3 regions of the Acidovorax sp. 107 genome follow, and region 2 is predicted to be linked to each of the others. Evidence: predicted binding sites of a transcription regulator. Region 2 holds the regulator's gene; each other region holds the start of a gene.
The links. The regulator LexA, encoded in region 2, represses DNA repair genes until DNA is damaged. The targets are predictions, from matches to a motif close to ACTGTATNNNNATACAGT.
Positions count from the first base shown of each region.

Region 1: the regulator LexA is predicted to act here: its motif matches at 4,837-4,854, upstream of recA (recombinase RecA).
Region 3: the regulator LexA is predicted to act here: its motif matches at 4,109-4,126, upstream of C8C99_RS22410 (DNA topoisomerase IV subunit B).

Region 1 covers NZ_QBTZ01000001.1:3,053,099-3,059,692, reverse strand. The annotation lists gene C8C99_RS14320 (sensor histidine kinase) at 1-287, opposite strand, end outside; gene C8C99_RS14315 (response regulator transcription factor) at 368-1,042, opposite strand; gene C8C99_RS14310 (N-formylglutamate amidohydrolase) at 1,170-2,102, opposite strand; gene C8C99_RS14305 (tripartite tricarboxylate transporter substrate binding protein BugE) at 2,268-3,233, opposite strand; gene C8C99_RS14300 (LysR substrate-binding domain-containing protein) at 3,341-4,288, shown strand; gene C8C99_RS14295 (MarR family winged helix-turn-helix transcriptional regulator) at 4,261-4,773, opposite strand; gene recA (recombinase RecA) at 4,914-5,990, shown strand; gene recX (recombination regulator RecX) at 6,075-6,533, shown strand; gene argC (N-acetyl-gamma-glutamyl-phosphate reductase) at 6,589-6,594, opposite strand, start outside.
Region 2 covers NZ_QBTZ01000001.1:2,003,985-2,010,578, forward strand. The annotation lists gene C8C99_RS09470 (hypothetical protein) at 1-202, opposite strand, end outside; gene C8C99_RS09475 (asparaginase) at 222-1,175, opposite strand; gene lexA (transcriptional repressor LexA) at 1,265-1,939, shown strand; gene C8C99_RS09485 (D-2-hydroxyacid dehydrogenase family protein) at 2,993-4,000, shown strand; gene C8C99_RS09490 (branched-chain amino acid ABC transporter substrate-binding protein) at 4,127-5,254, opposite strand; gene C8C99_RS09495 (hypothetical protein) at 5,386-5,979, opposite strand; gene C8C99_RS09500 (DNA polymerase III subunit chi) at 5,979-6,413, opposite strand; gene C8C99_RS09505 (leucyl aminopeptidase) at 6,421-6,594, opposite strand, start outside.
Region 3 covers NZ_QBTZ01000001.1:4,797,206-4,803,799, forward strand. The annotation lists gene bamC (outer membrane protein assembly factor BamC) at 1-1,039, opposite strand, end outside; gene dapA (4-hydroxy-tetrahydrodipicolinate synthase) at 1,086-1,982, opposite strand; gene C8C99_RS22400 (bifunctional 2-polyprenyl-6-hydroxyphenol methylase/3-demethylubiquinol 3-O-methyltransferase UbiG) at 2,013-2,567, opposite strand; gene C8C99_RS23980 (hypothetical protein) at 2,649-2,804, opposite strand; gene C8C99_RS22405 (MFS transporter) at 2,812-4,029, opposite strand; gene C8C99_RS22410 (DNA topoisomerase IV subunit B) at 4,160-6,142, shown strand; gene C8C99_RS22415 (lytic transglycosylase domain-containing protein) at 6,176-6,594, shown strand, end outside.

The DNA of each region.
Region 1 (6,594 bases), 1.0 Mb from region 2:
CCCGGGCCGATGACCTGGTAGTACACGATGTCGGAGTCGTCGGCGCGCAGGATCTCGCTGGCGGGCTGGGGCAGGTTGAACTGGGCCTTGTCGCCCACCACGCTCACGAGCTGGGCGAGGGCGTGGGCGTTGTATTCCAGCGCGCGGTCAAACGGCTTGTTGGCCAGGCCCTGCGCCACCAGCCAGGTCAGTGCCAGGCTCACCGGCCACAGCAGCAGCAGCGGCGTGAGCATCCAGTCGAGGATTTCGCCGAACAGGGAGCGCTGCTCGCGCTGGAAGATCTTCACAGCACCCGCCGTGGCAGTTTAGAAGCCAAAACACCCGATAGCGCTGGATTCATATACACGAGCAGCTATCGTTTTGATAGTTAACTGGGGATCTTCTCAAGGCAGTAGCCCAGGCCGCGCACGGTGGCGATGCGGATGGGCCCGCCCTCGATTTTTTTGCGCAGGCGGTGGATGTAGACCTCGATGGCGTTGTTGCTCACCTCTTCGCCCCATTCGCACAGGCGCTCCACCAGCTGCTCCTTGCTCACCAGGCGGCCGGCGCGTTGCAGCAGCACCTCCAGCAGGCCCAGCTCGCGGGCCGACAGCTCGATCATCTTGCCGTCGATGGTGGCCACGCGGCCGGCCTGGTCGTACACCAGCGGGCCGTGCTTGATGGCGCTGCTGGTGCCGCCCATGCCCCGGCGCGTGAGGGCGCGCACGCGGGCTTCCAGCTCCTGCAGGCTGAAGGGCTTGGCCATGTAGTCGTCGGCGCCAAAGTCCAGGCCCTTCACGCGCTCTTCCACGCTGTCGGCGGCGGTGAGGATGAGCACTGGCAGGGCGGAGCCCCGGCCGCGCAGTTTTTTGAGCACTTCCAGCCCATGCATCTTGGGCAGGCCCAGGTCCAGGATGAGCAGATCGAACTCGTTGTTGGTCATCAGCGCCGCGTCGGCCTCGCTGCCGCTGGCGACATGGTCCACCACGGCGCCCGAGGCCCGCAGCGTGCGCAGCAGGCCATCGGCCAGCACCTGGTCGTCTTCGGCAATGAGGATGCGCATGCGGGTGTCTCCTGGTGGGTGGCAGCGGTCTGGCGCCGCGCCTGTGCGCCGATTTTAGGCGGCGCCGCGCGTCGCTGCGCCGAGAAAACGGCGCCCGTTGCGCGCGCAGCGCCCAGGTCCGGGGCTGTCAGCGCGGGTCGTGCGCCAGCAGCTTGTGCACCAGGGCTTGCAGGTCGGCCTGTAGGCGGGCCATGCCCTCGGGGTGCTGGGCGAGTGTGGTCTCGTCCATGTAGAGCTTGCGGTTGATCTCGACCTGGATGCTGTGGCGGTGCTGCGCGGGGTTGCCGTACCGGCGCACCAGCTCCACGCCCTTGTAGGGGTGGTTGTATTCGACGCTGTAGCCGCACGCGCGCAGGTGCTCGCAGATCAACGCCGACAGCGCCGGGCTGGCCGTGGTGCCGTCGCGGTCGCCGATCACAAAGTCGGCATGCTCCAGCCCCGGAAACTCGGTGGCAAAGCGCCCGGCCACGGCGGGCATGGAGTGGCAGTTGAGGTGGATGCTGTAGCCATGGCGCGCATGGGCGGCGTCAATGGCCTGGGCCACGGCGGCGTGGTAGGGGCGCCAGCAGCGGTCGATGCGCGCGCGCACCTCGGCCACCGTGAGCGGGCGCTGGTAGATGGGCTCGCCCTGGTCGGTGAACTTCCAGATCAGCCCCTTGCCCAGGCGCACCTTGCTGAGCACCTTGGAGTCAGTGGAGATGGGATCGGGCCAGTCCCCGTTGAGCAAGCTGGTGTCCAGCTCGGTGGTATCGCGGTTGGCGTCCAGGTAGATGCGGGGGAAGTGGGCCTCGACCCAGGCCACGCCGAGCGCGGGGGCAAAGGCGTAGATCTTCTCGACGTGCGTGTCTTCGGCCCGGCGCAGCGTAGCCAGGTCGAGGGCGGAGCCAAAGTCGTCGGGGTACCGGGTGCCGCTGTGGGGAGAGTCGAGCACCAGCGGGGTGCTGCCGGGCACCGCAGTGACAGTGGCGGTGGAGGGTTGAGTGGCAAGCCCCGGGGAGCCGGTGACGCCGGGCTGGGCTTGCTGGAAGCGGTGGTGGATCAGTTTCAAGGCTGCATGCATAGGCAGAGTGTGCGCAAAGGAGGGCGGCTGGCCTAGCCGCCCAGACCGGGATGTGACTATGGTTATCCCTGAGACCTTGAGCAGGCCCGGGAAGCAGGCTGGCCTGCGTCGTCTCACCATCCCAGCTGTGGCCGTCCCCGGGCCCAGGGCCCGGGGGGAATCAGGTCAGTCGAGCACCACCTTGGCGTAGGCCGCCACGCGCTTCATCTTGTCGATCTCGCTGGCGATCTGGGCCGTGAAATCCTTGGGTGTGGTGCCCGAGGGGTAGAGGCCCTGGCCTGCCAGTCGCTCGCGCACAGCGGGCTCCTTCAGGGCCTGGGCGACGGCCTGCTGGATGCGGTCTGCGGCCGCAGCAGGCGTGCCCGCCGGGGCCACCAGGCCAAACCATGAAGGCTCGTTGGCTTGCTTGTAGCCCAGCTCTGCGTAGGTGGGCACATCGGGCAGCACGTCCAGGCGTTCGGGCCACGACACCGCCAGCGCCTTGAGCTTGCCCGATTTGACGTGCGGGAGCGACGAAGCCACCTGGTCGAAGTACACCGCCACCTGGCCCGCGAGCACGTCGTTGATGGCCGGGCCTGCACCACGGTAGGGGATGTGCACCATGGAGGTGCCCGTGCTGCTCTTGAACAACTCGCCCCACATGTGGCCGATGGTGCCGTTGCCGGGGGTGGCGTAGGACACCTTGCCGGGGTTGGCCTTGAGGTATTTCACCAGCTCCGCAAAGTCCTTGACGGGCACCACGGCCGGGTTGATCACGATGACGCCCGGGGCCTTGACGATCTCGGTCACGCCAATGAAGTCCTTGGTCGGGTGGTAGGGCAGCTTGGTGTACACGGCGGGGTTCACGCCATGGGTGGACAGCGTGGCCACGCCCAGGGTGAGGCCGTCTGCCGGCGCGCGGGCGACTTCGGCCATGCCGATGGAGCCGCCTGCGCCGCCCCGGTTTTCCAGCACCACGGGCTGCTTGAGGATGCGCGCCAGCGACTCTTGCAGGCTGCGGGCCGTGATGTCCGTGGCGCCCCCGGGTGGGAACGGAACGATGATGCGCAGGGGCTTGCCCTCTTGCGCCAAAGACATTCCGGGAGCGAAAGATACGGCGGCCAGCGCTGAGAGCAGATGACGGCGTTGCATGGGCATTTCTCCTGTGAGTTGCATTGAGATTAAAGGATTCAATGCGCTCTACCAAGCAATGGATATGCCTGATAACATTCCTATTTGGAATGATTTGATTACTTACTATGTCATCCCTTCGCCGCCTTTCTCCACCCCTTCACCTGCTGCGGGCGTTTTCCACGGTGACGCGGTTCGGCGGGGTGTCCCGCGCGGCAGAGGCCTTGCACCTCACCCAAAGTGCGGTCAGCAAGCAGATCAAGGAGCTGGAGACCTGGGTGGGCGTGCCGCTGTTCGAGCGCAGCCGCAAGCGCCTGGCGCTGACCCCGGCCGGCGAGCGCTACGAAAAGGCGGTGCGTGGCGTGCTGGCGCAGCTGGAGGCGGCCACGCTGGAGCTGATCACCAGCGATGACGGCGGCGGTGCGCTGCACCTGTCCAGCCTGCCCACGTTTGCGGCCAAGTGGCTCATCCCGCGCCTGCCCCAGTTCCAGCAGCAGCACCCGCAAATCACGCTGCACTTTGTGCCCTATGTGCACAGCTATGACTTCACCCGGCCCGAGCTGGACTGCGCCATCCTGTTCGGCGACGGCCACTGGCCCGGCGCGCACGCCCACCACATCACGGGCAACGAGGTGGCGCTGATCGCCCCCCGCACCAAGGTGGCCGACTGGCCCATCCACACCCCACGCGATGTGGCCCGCTACATCCTGCTGCGCCATGTGACCGTGCCGGAAGGCTGGCTGCGCTGGAGTGAGACGCACGGGGTGGAAGGGCTCATCGATCCGCTGGCAGGACCGCAGTTCGACCAGTTCCAGACCATGATCCGCGCCGTGATGGCGGGCATGGGCCTGGCGCTGGTGCCGCGCTGCTTGGTGCAGGACGAAATCACGGCGGGTCTGGTGCGCGAGCCCCTGCCCGATGCCGACCTGCGCGGCGGCTACCGGAGCGATGTGGGCTACTGGTTCTGTTACCCCGAAGGCCGCACGCAGCTGCACGCGCTGCAGTGCTTCAAGGAATGGTTGCTGGCGTGCGCCGAGCCGATGGGGGCTCAGACACCCGTATCTCCGCCCGCATAGGCTTCCAGCCCGATCGCCACCACGGTGGCCACGTCATGGCCCACCTCGGCGCGGAACTCCGCCTCGGCCTGCGCCACTGCATCCTGGAACGCTTGCAGCCACGCCAGGCCAGTGGGCGTGAAGCACACGCGCCGCGCCCGCGCATCCAGCGGGTCTGGCTGACGTGTGACCAGGCCCCAGGCCTCGCACTGGTCCACCAGGTTGGCCATGGCCTGCTTGGTCATGCCCGCGCGCTGGGCCAGGTCGGTCAGCCGGTCGCCCTGCAAGGCCAGGTGCCGCGTGATGTGCACATGGGCGGCCGTCACCTGGTCGCGCGCTGCCAAGTTGGACAGCGCCAGCGGCACCTCCACATTGCGCGCCATGAGCTGCAGCACCCGCGCGTCGAAGCGGCGCAGGGCGCTGCCCATCAGGCGGCCCAGGTGGGTTTGGCGCCAGCGGTCATCCGCTCCCGGGACGGATGTGGCGGCAGGAGAAAAATCGGCCATGCGATATTGTCAGACAAACTGACTAAAAATCGCTTTATTTGGATTTCATTGCTCGCATAAACTACTGTTCAAGCATCCAGCCTGTGATTAACCGCAGAGCGATGCAAGCATCCAACCTGTTGTTTTTCAAGGAGTTTCTCATGGACGTCGCAGTCAAAGGCACCAACCCCGCATTGCCCGTGAACACCGAAAAGGCCAAAGCCCTGGCCGCCGCGCTCGCCCAGATCGAGAAGCAGTTTGGCAAGGGCACGATCATGCGCCTGGGTGAAGGCGAGGTGATCGAGGACATCCAGGTGGTCTCCACTGGCTCCCTGGGCCTGGACATTGCCCTGGGCGTGGGCGGCCTGCCGCGCGGCCGCGTGGTCGAGATCTACGGACCGGAGTCGTCGGGCAAGACCACGCTCACGCTGCAGGTGGTGGCCGAGATGCAAAAGCAGGGCGGCACCTGCGCGTTTGTCGATGCCGAGCACGCCCTCGACGTGCAATATGCCCAGAAGCTGGGCGTGCAGCTGTCCGACCTGCTCATCAGCCAGCCCGACACGGGTGAGCAAGCGCTCGAAATCGTGGACAGCCTGGTGCGCTCAGGCGCCGTGGACCTGATCATCGTGGACTCGGTGGCAGCCCTCACACCCAAGGCCGAAATCGAAGGCGAGATGGGCGATGCCCTGCCCGGCCTGCAGGCCCGCCTGATGAGCCAGGCGCTGCGCAAGCTGACCGCCACGATCAAGAAGACCAACTGCATGGTCATCTTCATCAACCAGATCCGCATGAAGATCGGCGTGATGTTCGGCTCGCCCGAAACGACGACTGGCGGCAATGCGCTCAAGTTCTACGCTTCCGTGCGCCTGGATATCCGCCGCACCGGCACCATCAAGAAGGGCGACGAAGCCATCGGCAACGAAACCAAGGTCAAGGTGGTCAAAAACAAGGTGAGCCCGCCTTTCAAGACGGCCGAGTTCGACATCCTGTTCGGCGAAGGCATCAGCCGCGAAGGCGAGATCATCGACATGGGCGTGACGGCCAAGATCGTGGAAAAGAGCGGTGCCTGGTACGCCTACAACGGCGAGAAGATTGGCCAGGGCCGTGACAACGCCCGCGAGTTTTTGCGTGAAAACCCCGACCTGGCCCGCGAGATCGAGAACAAGGTGCGCGAAGGGCTGGGCATTGCGCTGTTGCCTGGCGCACTGCAGGCTCCAGCAGCGGCTACCGACGAGTGATTTCCGGTTTTTGAAGCCAAATAGCCTGCAGGCGCACATTCCATATGCGCCTGTAGCTATTGAAAATATAGCGTTTGGTCAGCCATGGGATTCACTGCGCTCTCGCTCAAAGGCCGTGCACTGCGGCTGCTGAGCCAGCGCGAACATTCGCGGGCTGAGCTGCGGCGCAAGCTCAGCCCCCATGTGCAAGAGGGCGAAGACCTGGACGCCGTGCTGGACGACCTGCAGGCCCGGGACTTCATCAGCGAGGCGCGGGTCGTGGAGTCGGTGCTGAACCGGCGCGCCGGCCGCCTGGGTGCATCGCGCATCCGGCAGGAGTTGCAATCCAAGGGGTTGGGCGCCGAGGCCGTGCAGCAGGCCGTGGCCCAACTGCAGGGCAGCGAACTGGAGCGTGCCCGCGAGGTGTGGCGCCGCAAGTTTGGCGAGCCCGCAAGCGACCCCCAAACCCGCGCCAAGCAGATGCGGTTTCTGCTGGTGCGGGGGTTCTCAGGCGACGTGGCGCGGCGCGCCGTACAGGGCGCCGGTGATTCCGACGAGGGGTGAGCGCACTGCTGACCTGCGGGGCCTTTTCCTCATCTTCTCAAGGGCTCGGGTGTGCTTACAC
Region 2 (6,594 bases):
CCGACGCCGCCGCCAGCCCAAAGCCGCACAGCGCCAGACTCAAGCTCAGCCGGGCCAGTTCTTTGACCGGCAAGGCCGCACCGCGCCCAAACACCCTCAACTCCAACACAACGAGATTGCCGAGCAACAGCGCAATGCCCACGATGTGTACGACTTCGAGCGCGGGGTAAGCCCAGGCGTAAGTCTTGAGGGCAGTGAACACGGTGCGCAACCCTTCCTGCTCAATCCATCCGCAGCAAATCAAGGATCAAGGCAACCCGCGCCTTGACGGGTGACAGACCTTGCGAGGCAGGCAGCGCGTCTCCGGGCTTGGGCAGCACCTGCCCCTCGGCGCAGCGGGTCGAGCGCACCACCCGCACCCCAGCGGTCTGTGCACGCAGCAAGGCCGCCTCCAGATCATGGCGAATCGTGCCATTGCCAGTGCAGGCCACCACCAAGCCCTGCACCCCCTCGCGCACAAGGGCGTCCACCGCCCTGCCCGACGCACCTGCATGGTTCATGATCACTTCCACCCAGGGCCAGGCAGCAGCATTTACTACACTATTCATAGCGCCATAGGCTTGATTTTCAAGCACTACGGGCCCATTGAATGCCCAACGAACGGTTCCCTCTTCGACCCAGCCCAAAGCGCCAGCCTCCCCGGAGCCGAAAGCATTGACGCGATAGGGATGCACTTTTTGCACATGGCGAGCGCCATGCACATCACCCGCAGCAACTGCCAGCACACCCATCGACCCCGGTGCCAGCGCTACGGCCACCGCGTCCAGCAGGTTCTGGGGACCATCGGGGGTCAGGGCGGTGGCGGGCCGCATGGCGCAGGTCAGCACCACGGGTTTGCGCGCATCCAGCACTTCGTGCAAAAACCAGGCCGTCTCTTCCAGGGTGTCCGTGCCGTGGGTGATGACCACACCCCGCACCTCCGGGTCGTTCAGATGGTGGGCGCATCGCAGTGCCAATGTGCGCCAAACCTCGCAATCCATGTCCTTGCTGTCGATCTGGGCCACTTGCTCTGCCACCAAGCCGCCGTCTGCCAGCGCCTGCAAGCCGGGCACCGCATTCAGCAGTTGCTCCACCCCTACCTGCGCAGCGGTGTAGCCGATGTTGTCCCCCGCCTGTGCCGAGGTACCAGCAATCGTGCCCCCCGTGCCCAAAACCACAATTTTTTGCCCACTCACTTGCGTACTCCGAAAAACTGGTGAAAAATACAGTTACTGGATTAAAAAACAGTTGTCCATCACTGTAACCGTCTGCACCGGAAACCACCATGCTCGACAACCCCAAACTCACCGCCCGCCAGCAGCAGATTCTGGACCTCATCCAGACCGCCATCGCACGCACCGGCGCGCCCCCCACCCGCGCAGAAATCGCGGCCGAGCTGGGTTTCAAATCGGCCAATGCGGCTGAAGAACACCTGCAGGCCCTGGCCCGCAAAGGCGTGATCGAACTGGTCAGCGGCACATCGCGGGGCATCCGCCTGCGTGGCGACACGGTACGCTCCATCAACGCCGCACGTGGCAACCAGTTCAGCCTGCCCATCCCGGGCCTGTCGCAGCTGGTCTTGCCCCTGGTAGGACGGGTGGCAGCGGGGTCACCCATTCTCGCGCAGGAACACGTGGACCAGACCTACAGCGTGGAGAACAGCCTCTTCCAGCACAAGCCCGATTACCTGCTCAAGGTGCGTGGAATGTCCATGCGCGACGTCGGCATCATGGACGGGGACTTGCTCGCGGTGCAGTCCACCCGTGAGGCTCGCAACGGCCAGATCATCGTGGCCCGCCTGGGTGACGATGTCACCGTCAAGCGACTGCGCCGCACAGCGACTGCCATCGAATTACTGCCCGAGAACCCCGACTATCCAGTGATCGTGGTGCAGCCTGGCGAACCCTTCGAAATTGAAGGCTTGGCAGTGGGACTTATCCGCAACACCATGCTCATGTAGCACATATCCACAGGGCCACACCGTGGGTGGCGGGCGTTTGACGTACAGATCATCGTGGTCGGTACATCAGCCCTGCGGTGCAGGTCCCGTTGAACGCCAAGGCCTCTCAAGCAAGACTTGATTGATGCACCGGCGGAGCAGCTCGCTGCTCTGCCGGGGGATCGATTCGCGCTGTTTTCAGGTGCTTTGGCATACAACCACGTCGCAATCCTGCCTATGTCCAACCCCCGACTTTCGGAGTTTTCACATGGGAATTGCTTTGTTCACCCTTTCTTCAGTGCAGAACCCTCTGCGCAGCCTGAAACAGCTGTTTGCGAACCCGACGCGTACGGCCAAAGTCCGGCAGAACTTGTCGGCAGAGCCAGGAGACCTGGCAGGCGCCAATACCGGTGCGCTGATGGCAATGGCCTGTCGCAGCCATGCAACCTCTGCAACGCCACCCAACAACTCCACGGAGCCCCCAGGACAGCGCCCATTGCGCGGTAACTGGCCTTTTACCGCAAGGCCTCCTGTACGGGCACCGGAGGGCCCCGCCGGCCCCACCGCTCACCGGTCTTTTCTGCCAGCACACGCGCATGGCAGCAAGCGGCAAGCCTTTTTGGCGTGCTTAGGCACAGACACCTGCGCCCCCAAGGCCCCCAGGGTGCTGCGCCGGGCCTCTGACACAGGCTCGGGTCGCCTGGTGATTGCAGGCCGCATGGCGGACGTCTGCGCAGAGTTGGACCGTTTGGCTGCCTCCGAGACGCTCCGAGCCTGATACGCGGCGTGAGGACGCAGCTTGGTATCTGCGGCAGGTTCGCGCAAAGTGTCGGTTCGCAAGCGTTGGGCACCAGCGTACCCACGGGCCTGCAATAACGGGCCCGCAGCGTGAGACTGCATTACAGCGGACCTCACCCGCTGTCGCTCTTACGACCCACTCTGCGCCACACCTGCAGTGCCGTGATTGCCGCTTCAACATTCGTGCAGCACTCAGTCACTAAAAACCGCAGGCTTTGATGTGCCCAGTGAGGCGTAGGGGGCATTCCTGTGCTCCTGCCAAGGCACAATGTCGGGATGAATATTGTGATCCTCGACGATTACCAGGATGCAGTGCGCAAACTGCACTGCGCCTCCCGGCTCGACACGTACACCGCCAAGGTTTACACCAACACGGTCAAGGGGCTGGGGCAGCTCTCGGTGCGGCTCAAAGATGCCGACATCATTGTGCTGATCCGGGAACGAACCCAGATCACACGCCAATTGGTCGAAAAACTACCGCGGCTCAAGCTCATTGCCCAAACCGGCAAGATTGGCAGCCACATTGATGTGACTGCATGCACCGAGCGGGGTATTGCCGTGGCAGAAGGGGTTGGCTCCCCCGTAGCCCCTGCCGAGCTGACCTGGGCCCTGGTGATGGCCTCCATGCGCCGCCTGCCCCAGTACATCTCCAACCTCAAACATGGCGCGTGGCAGCAGTCCGGCCTCAAGACCGCGTCCATGCCCGCCAACTTCGGGCTCGGCAGCGTGTTGCGGGGGAAAACCCTGGGCATTTGGGGCTATGGTCGCATCGGGCAACTGGTAGCGGGTTACGGTCGTGCGTTTGGCATGAACGTACGCGTCTGGGGCCGCGAGGCTTCGCGGGCGCAGGCACTGACGGATGGCTACCAGGCCGCAGCCACGCGCGAAGAGTTCTTTTCGCAATGCGACGTGATCTCACTGCACTTGCGCCTGAACGACGAAACGCGCGGCATCATCTCGCTCGAAGACCTGTCATGCATGAAGCCCACTTCGCTGCTGGTGAACACGTCGCGTGCGGAGTTGATTGAACCCGACGCGCTGATCGCGGCACTCAATCGCGGCCGTCCTGGAATGGCGGCAGTGGATGTGTTCGAGAGCGAGCCAATCCTCCAAGGCCACGCCCTGCTGCGCCTGGAGAATTGCATCTGCACCCCACACATTGGCTACGTGGAGCAGGACAGCTACGAACTCTACTTTGGTGCAGCCTTCGACAACGTGGTGAATTTCATCAAGGGCACTCCGACCAACATCGTGAACCCCGGCTCACTGCAGGTCCGACGCTAGCAGCGCTAGCCGGTCGCAGCACTGGCTGTAGGCCGTGCGGTACAACAAAAAAAGGCTTCCCGAGGGAAGCCTTTTTTGATGGCTGCAAGGCATCGAAACGCCCTGCAGCACGAAGCCACACCCTGATTACAGAGGTGTCTTCTTGCCGTCCTTGTAGACGTACAGCGTGATGGCAGGGTTCTTCATTTCGCCATTGGGTTCGAAGGCGATGGTGGAGGTCACACCCTTGAAGTTGGCCTTGGCGAGTTCGTTCACGTACACCTTGGGATCTACGGAGTTGGCACGCTTCATAGCGTCGACCAGCAGGAACGTGGCGTCGTAGGTGTAGGGGCTGTACACTTGGAACTGGTTGGGGTACTTGGCATCGTACTTGGCCTTCCAGGCCGTGCCGCCGGGCATCTTGGCCAGCGAAGAGCCGCCTTCAGCGCAGATCACGTTGGCCAGGGTCTTGGCACCAGCAGCCAGCTTGGCGATCTCGGAGGTGCAGACGCCGTCGCCACCGAAGTACTTGACATTGGCCATGCCCAGTTGCTCCATCTGACGCAGCATGGGGCCAGCCTGAGGATCCATACCGCCGAAGAACACGGCATCAGGGTTCTTGGCCTTGATGGCGGTCAAGATGGCCATGAAGTCGGTGGCCTTGTCGGTGGTGAACTGCTCGTCCACAACCTTCATGCCCTTGGCTGCGGCAGTCTTCTTGAACACGTCGGCAACGCCTTGGCCGTAAGCGGTACGGTCATCGATGATCGCAACGGTCTTGAGCTTCAGGGTGTCCACAGCGTAGAACGCCAGACCAGCGCCCAGGGCGTTGTCGTTGGCGATGATACGGAACGTGGTCTTGTAGCCAGGCTTGGTCAGGTTGGGGTTGGTCGCAGCGCCTGTCACCATCGGGATGCCGCAATCGTTGTACACCTTGGATGCGGGGATCGTGGTACCGGAGTTGAGGTGGCCGACAACGCCAGCGACCTTGGAGTCGCACAGCTTTTGTGCGGCAGCAGTGCCCTGCTTTGGATCGGCAGCGTCATCTTCAGCTTGCAGCTCGAACTTGATCTTCTTGCCACCGATGGTGATGCCCTGAGCGTTCAGCTCTTCAATGGCCATGCGGGCGCCATTTTCGTTGTCCTTGCCGTAGTGGGCTTGGGCGCCGGAAACCGGAGCCACGTGGCCGATCTTGACCACTTGCTCTTGTGCAGAGGCCATACCAGCAACAGCCGCGATAGCAGCAACCACGGTCAGTTTCAACTTCAATTGCATATCAAATCTCCAGTAAAGATAAACGCTGAGAATCTTCTTGTGTCTCAACGCAGGCGAACATATCGCAATTTACGGGCCAGATCATTAGGGAACACGATTAAACGCGAGAGAAACCACAGGGGAATACCCTGTCATCCCTTTGGCATAGGGGGCACGCCACTGGCCAGCTCGTCCGCAACTGCCTCGTACACGGCATGCCTCACCACCGATTCGATCTCTTCGCGCAGACGCGGAAGCACTGAACGTGTCTGCTCCTGCACCACCGTGGCGATTGCCTCACGCAGGCGCTGGTCCAGCACCACATCCACGCGCTGCATGACGCGGTGCACCATGTACTCCTCCATCCCATCTGGCAAGGCACGGGCCGCAGCGGACGCGGCCCCCGGCGTCGGGCCTGCAGAGAGGGCAGGAGGAACTACCGGGCTTGGTTGACCATGCGACACCGGAGCACGCGATACCTGAGGAGAAACTGCAGGCCATGGCGCAGCCACCGGGGAGGCGACAGGACGCGCAGTGATGGAAGGCGCGGCGGCCGGTGGCGCACCACGCGGCCGCACTGCGGGCGCCGCGGCCTTGGCCATAGCGGCAGACTGCGACGGCGACAGAACCGTGGTGCGCGCCGCCGGACTCGAAGCACCCGGTGCGAGCGGTGCGGCATCGGGCACCTGCACCACTTCGGTGAGCGTGGGTACAAAACGCGGAGGGGTCTTGGGTGGCAGCGCCATCAGCCTGCTTTCAACACCAGATCATGGCGGGTGATGGCGTAGCCCCGGGAGGCGTAGTGGCGCCACCGCGCGCGCGCCTGGGCCCGGTCGGTTTCGTCCTGGGCACTCACCACTTCCACCAGGCGGTCAAACCGGCCAAAACCTTCCGGGACTTCCGCATTGAGATTCAAGAGGACTTCATGGTGCGGTGCCAGGCGTGCATCCTGCGCCAGCAATACCGGAGACGCCTGAACCAACTCCTCGTCGGCATCGGCGTGGCAGTGGGCCACAAAGTCCTGAGGGGCCATCAACCAGAGCATGCGGTCCAGCGCCTGAAGCGCATCCGCAGGCGCCGCGATGACCAGACGAGCCCCTGTGCGCTGAACCTTGCGCGCAAAACGGCATGCATAGGCCAGCTTGTCTGGCGCGTTGAAGTGAAAAGCCACCTCGGTCATGGCACCGTCACGCAGCCTTGGTGCTGGAGGACCGCTTGGCCGCGGGCTTACCGGCCACTCCGGCGGCCGTCTTGGTCGCGATGCGCGACGTAGATTTAGGAGCCTTGGCCTGACGAACCTGCGCCTTGGACTGTTCCAACACATAGTGCACCAGCAGGCCCACCGGGCGCCCTGTAGACCC
Region 3 (6,594 bases), 2.8 Mb from region 2:
GGGCGCCGGCTTCGTTGAGCACCGACACGGTGGTTGCTTCACCCTGGCTGCGCACCACGATGCGGTACTTGAGCGGAGGCGTTGCGGACGTGGAGCTGAACAGCTTGCTGAAGAAGCCGGGCTCTTTCTTCTCGGTGTCCGGAGCCACGTAGCGCACGAAGTACGTGCCCTCATTGCGGTTGCGGTCTTCCACCGTGAAGCCTGTGCGGTCCAGGGCCAAGCCCACACGGCGCCATGCGCGGTCAAAACCTTCGTCCAGCTGCACCACCGGCACGTTGTTCACGGTGGCCATGCGGGCTGCCTGGGCACGCGGTGCGGGGGCTGCGGCGACAGCCTTGGACTGCTCCTGGCTCACGCCCAGCTTGACCATGAGGCGGCGCAGGAATTCGGTTTCGAGTTCCGGGTCGGAGGGGCGGGGCTGCCAGACGGTGCTGTCCTTGGTGACGTTGCCGTAGACCTCGATCATCCCGCGGTGGGTGATGTAGATCTCGGTGCCGCCATTGGCAGTGCGCTCCAGCCGGGTGCGGAACTTGTCCCGTTCGCCAGTCGAGTACAGGGACTCCATCAGCTTGCCGATGGTGGAACGGATGAAATCCTGGGGCAGTTTGGCGCGGTTCTCCGCCCAATCGGTTTCCATGATGCCGACATTGGCTTCGGACTGGGCCAGCGTGAAGCCGCTTTCCTGCCAGAAGTCGCGCACGGGCTCCCACAGCTTGTCGGCGGGGCGGTTGACCACCAGCCAGCGCTGGCTGCCGTCTCGCTCGATCCGCACGTCGCCCAGCGACAGGGCAGCCGCGTTGGCGTTGCCCGACGGCTGCGCGGCCTGGCCTGCCTGCATGGCAGCGGCAGACACCGAGCCACCCGGCATGGCGTAGCGCGTGTCGCGTGACAGCTGGGTGAGGTCCGGGGGTACTTCCAGTGACGAGCCCTTGGCGGCGCTCTTGTAGTCGATCTTGTCGCCCTCCAGAATGCTGGTGGAGCAGGCGGACAGGGCCATGGCAAGGGCCAGCAGGCTCAGGCGGGTGGTAGCAGCTTTCACGCGGAAATCCTTGGGAAGTGTCTCTGAGAGCGGGCGCAAGCCCGGATTAGATCAGGCCGCTGTTGCGCAGTGCCGACTCGACCACAGCCTCATTGCTGCTGGCCAGGGGCGTCATGGGCAGGCGCATGGTGCCACCACACAGGCCCATGCGGGCCATGGCCCACTTGACCGGGATGGGGTTGGCTTCGACGAACAGGTGCTTGTGCACAGGCATCAGCTTGAATTGGATTTCCATGGCCCGGCGCGCGTCGCCCGCCAGGGCGGCCACACACAGCTCGTGCATCAGGCGCGGGGCCACGTTGGCCGTCACGCTGATGTTGCCGTGGCCACCACACAGCATCAGGGCCACGGCGGTCGGGTCGTCGCCCGAGTACACGCCAAAGCCCTTGGGCACGTCGCGGATGAGCCACTGGGCGCGCTCGATGTTGCCGGTGGCTTCCTTGATGCCAATGATCCCGGGCACCTGGGCCAGGCGCAGCACGGTGTCGTGCTGCATATCGGCCACCGAGCGGCCGGGCACGTTGTAGAGCACGATGGGCAGGTCGCCCGTGGCTTCGGCAATGGCCTTGAAGTGCTGGTACTGGCCTTCTTGGGTGGGCTTGTTGTAGTAGGGCACAACCTGCAGCTGGCTGTCGGCCCCCACGCCGCGCGCGAACTTGGCCAGTTCGATGGCCTCGGCGGTGGAGTTGGCGCCGCAGCCGGCCATGATGGGCACGCGCTTGGCGGCCTGTTCCACGGCCACGCGGATGATCTCGCAGTGTTCTTCCACGTTCACCGTGGGGGACTCGCCCGTGGTGCCCACCACGCCGATGCAATCGGTGCCTTCGGCGATATGCCAGTCGATCAGTTTGCGCAGGGTGGGGTAGTCCACGCTACCGTCCTCATGCATGGGGGTGACGAGGGCGACGATGCTGCCGGTGAGTGGCACGGAAGAAGAAGTCATGTCCGCAGTGGTAAACGGTAAAAGGGCATTCTAACTAGCCCCGACGGGCAAAAGATGTCGTGAGGGTCCGCCCGCCTGCGGGAGTTCCCGTACGGCCGTGATGCGTTGCACGAAACGCGCGGGTTCGTCGATGAAGCCGTTCTCATAGGCCACCACACTCAGATCCTGGCATGCCTGCAGCAGCTCACCAGGGGCCAGCAAGAACTCCGCTCGCGCGGGGCGCCCCACGGTTTCGTTGCCCTGGGCAAAGGTCTCGTAGACCAGCACCCCACCCGGCGCCACACTGGCGACGATGGTGGGCAGCAGCGGGCGCCACAGGTAGTTGGTGACGACCACGCCGCCAAACTGGCGACCTCCCAGGGGCCAGGGGCCGTTTTCGATGTCGGCCTGCACCATCTCGCCCAGGCCTTCGCAGGCGGCAATGGCCTCGGCCGACCGGTCCACGCCCACCACGGCGTGCCCCAACGCGCGCAGATAGCGCAGGTGGCGGCCCGCACCGCAGGCCACGTCCAGCACGGTACCGTGGGGGGCGATCAGGTGGCTCCAGCGCCGCACCCATTCCGAAGGGGCTTCTGTACCGTGCATGAGACTATAAAAATGATAGCTGCCAGCACATGATTTACTAGCGCTTGCAGCCAAAAACGCTTGAAAATACCGCCAAGGGTGTCAAAAACACGCCCACATCTGGTCGGCCAGCATCACCATGAATTCGGGCACGGTGTAAAAGCCGAATACCACCAGGCACAGGAGCACCGCCATGGCCCCGCCCAGCCAGCGCAGGGCGCGCGGCACGGGTTTCTGGGGTGGTAGCTGGTGGTTCATGCTGGGTTCAGGCGGGTTGTGGGCTGCTGCGCGTGATCGGGCTTTCCTTGACGGGCAGGTTCACCAGCCCGGCAAAAATACCCAGACCAATAGCGATGTACCAGACGATATCGTAGCTGCCGGTGGCGTCATACAGATAGCCGCCCAGCCAGACGCCCAGGAAGCTGCCGATCTGGTGGCTGAAGAACACAAAGCCGCCCAGCATCGACAAATGCTGCACGCCAAAGATCTGGGCAATGGTGGCGTTGGTGGGCGGCACGGTGGACAGCCACAGCGCGCCCATCACCGCCGAGAACACATACACCGACAGCGGCGACAGCGGCACCAGCAAGAAGATGCTGATCGCCACCGCGCGGGCAAAGTAGATGAAGGCGAGGATGTGGCGCTTGGGCATGCGCTGGCCCAGCGTGCCGGCGATGTAGGTGCCGAACACATTGAACAGCCCGATCAGCGCCAGCGCATAGCTGGCCACCTGGGGCGACAGGCCGTGGTCCTTGAGGTAGCTGGGCATGTGCACGCCAATGAACACCACCTGGAACCCGCACACAAAATAGCCCGCCATCAGCAGATTGAAACTGGGGTAGCGGAAGGCCTCGCCCAGCGCCTGTGTAATGGTCTGGTCGCGCTTTACCGGGGCTGCGCCCTTGAAGCCCGGCTCCCGCAGGCCAAAGGCCAGCGGCACGATCAGCAGCACCGCCATCGACAGCGCCAGCAGGGCCTGCTGCCAGCCCAGCCCGGCAATCAGCCAGCCCTCGACCGGCACCATCAGAAACTGCCCGAACGAGCCCGCTGCCGCTGCCACGCCCATGGCCCAAGAGCGTTTCTCCGGCGCAATCTGCCGCCCCAGCACGCCATAGATCACGGCATAGGTGGTGCCCGCCTGGGCCGCGCCAATCAGCACGCCGGCCGTCAGTGCAAATAACGTGGGCGTGGGCGACAGGGCCATGCCCGCCAGGCCCAAAGCATATAAAACCGCACCACCGAGCAGAACGCGGAAGGCCCCAAACCGGTCGGCCGCCATGCCCGCAAAGATCCCGATCACGCCCCAGGACAGGTTCTGGATGGCAATGGCCAGGGCGAACGACTGGCGCGTCCAGCCCATCTCCTGGGTGATGGGGAGCAACCACAGCCCGAACCCGTGGCGGGTGCCCATGGACAGGGTCACGATGGCCGCGCCGCAGGCCAGCACCTGGAACATGGATAGTTTGGGAGGATTCATATGCATGCGCAGGAATGTAGCCAGATTGTGTGAAACGCGCTGATACACCCGCGACCAATACAGTTGCCACCAGGGTCGCGAGAGGACTGTCTTTTTATCCAGCCCCGGGGCGGTGGCCGCACTACAATCCGCCGCTATGTCTGCCAAACCGTCTTCTGCTTCTGCCAGCGAATATTCCGAAGGTTCGATCCGCGTGCTCAAGGGCCTGGAGCCCGTCAAGCAGCGCCCGGGCATGTACACCCGCACCGACAACCCCCTGCACATCATCCAGGAGGTGCTGGACAACGCCGCCGACGAGGCGCTGGCGGGGTACGGCAAGAAGATCCGCGTCACGCTGCACGCTGATGGCTCTGTCAGTGTGGAAGACGACGGCCGGGGCATCCCCTTTGGCCTGCACCCGGAAGAAAACGCGCCGGTGATCGAGCTGGTCTTCACCCGCCTGCACGCGGGCGGCAAGTTCGACAAGGGCAAGGGCGGGGCCTACAGCTTCTCAGGCGGCCTGCATGGCGTGGGCGTGTCGGTCACCAACGCGTTGGCCACCCGGCTTGAAGCCACCAGCTACCGCGAGGGCAAGGTGGCGCGCCTGGTGTTTGCGGCCGGTGATGTGGTCGAGCCCCTGGTGGCCCGGCCGCTGGAGGCGGGCGAGCGCAAGCAGGGCACCTCGGTGCGCGTGTGGCCCGACGCCAAGTACTTTGAATCCAGTGCCCTGCCCATGGGCGAGCTGACCCACCTGCTGCGCAGCAAGGCCGTGCTCATGCCCGGCGTGACGGTGCAGCTGGTCAACGAGAAAACCCGCGACACACAAACTTGGCAGTACAAGGGCGGCCTGCGCGACTACCTGATGCAGACGCTCAACGGCGACCCGGTGATCCCGTTGTTTGAGGGCGAGGGCTTTGCCGACAGCGGGAACGAGAGCTTCGCTGAGGGCGAAGGCGCATCGTGGGCCGTGGCGTTCACCGAAGACGGCCAGCCCATGCGCGAAAGCTACGTCAACCTGATCCCCACCAGCGCTGGCGGCACGCACGAAAGCGGCCTGCGCGACGGCCTGTTCAACGCGGTCAAGAGCTTCATCGAACTGCACAGCCTGTTGCCCAAGGGCGTCAAGCTGCTGCCCGAGGACGTGTTTGCGCGCGCCAGCTACGTGCTGTCGGCCAAGGTGCTGGACCCGCAGTTCCAGGGTCAGATCAAGGAGCGCCTGAACTCGCGCGACGCGGTGCGCCTGGTCAGCGGCTTTGTGCGTCCTGCGCTGGAGCTGTGGCTGAACCAGCATGTTGAATACGGCAAGAAGCTGGCCGAGCTGGCCATTAAGGCCGCGCAGACCCGCCAGAAGGCGGGCCAGAAGGTTGAGAAGCGCAAGGGCTCCGGCGTGGCCGTGCTGCCCGGCAAGCTCACCGACTGCGAAAGCCGCGACATCGCCCACAACGAAGTGTTCCTGGTCGAAGGCGACTCGGCCGGCGGCAGCGCCAAGATGGGCCGCGATAAGGAAAGCCAGGCCATCCTGCCGCTGCGCGGTAAGGTGCTCAACACCTGGGAGGTGGAGCGAGACCGTCTGTTTGCCAACAACGAAATCCACGACATCTCGGTGGCGATTGGCGTGGACCCGCATGGCCCCAACGACACGCCGGACCTGAGCGGTCTGCGCTACGGCAAGATCTGCATCCTGTCAGATGCCGACGTGGACGGCTCGCACATCCAGGTGCTGCTGCTCACGCTGTTCTTCCGCCACTTTCCCAAGCTCATCGAGACCGGTCACATCTACGTGGCACGCCCTCCGCTGTTCCGTGTGGACGTGCCCGCGCGTGGCAAGAAGCCTGCGGCCAAGATGTATGCGCTGGACGATGGCGAGCTCACCGCCATCCTCGACAAATGCGCCAAGGACGGCGTGGCGCGCGAAAAGTGCCAGATCAGCCGCTTCAAGGGCCTGGGCGAGATGAACGCCGAACAGCTGTGGGAAACCACGCTCAACCCCGACACTCGCCGGCTGCTGCCAGTGCAATTGGGCGATATGGACTTTGCCGCCACCGAAGGGCTCATCACCAAGCTCATGGGCAAGGGCGAGGCCGCGGCGCGCCGCGAGCTGATGGAGCTGCATGGCGATGCGGTCGAGATCGATATCTGAAGAGCTGAGTCGTATGCGCCCGCGCTGCCTGCCATGACCTCATTTCGCCAAATCGGCCGCTTGCGCTGGTATGTATTGGGTTGTTTGCTCTGTTTTTTGCAGCAAGCGGCCCACGCAGATCTGTGGGCGCATGTGGACGAGCGCGGCGTGACGCACTTTGCGGCCGAGCAGGTCGATGCGCGCTACCAGCTGTTTTTTCGCGGCAACGACTTTGACTCCACCCGCGATGCGCCTGCCAATGCGTCGCCCATGCCCTATGCGCTGCCCGCAGCGGGCGCGCGCCTGCTGGCGTTTTTCGACATCGCCCCCGACTACAAACGCGTCAAACACCACCTGCGCGCTGCGTCTGCCAAACACGGTGTGGACTACGAGCTGCTGCAGGCCGTGATCGCGACCGAGTCCGGCTTTGACGCCACCGCCGTGTCGCCCAAGGGCGCCGTGGGCCTGATGCA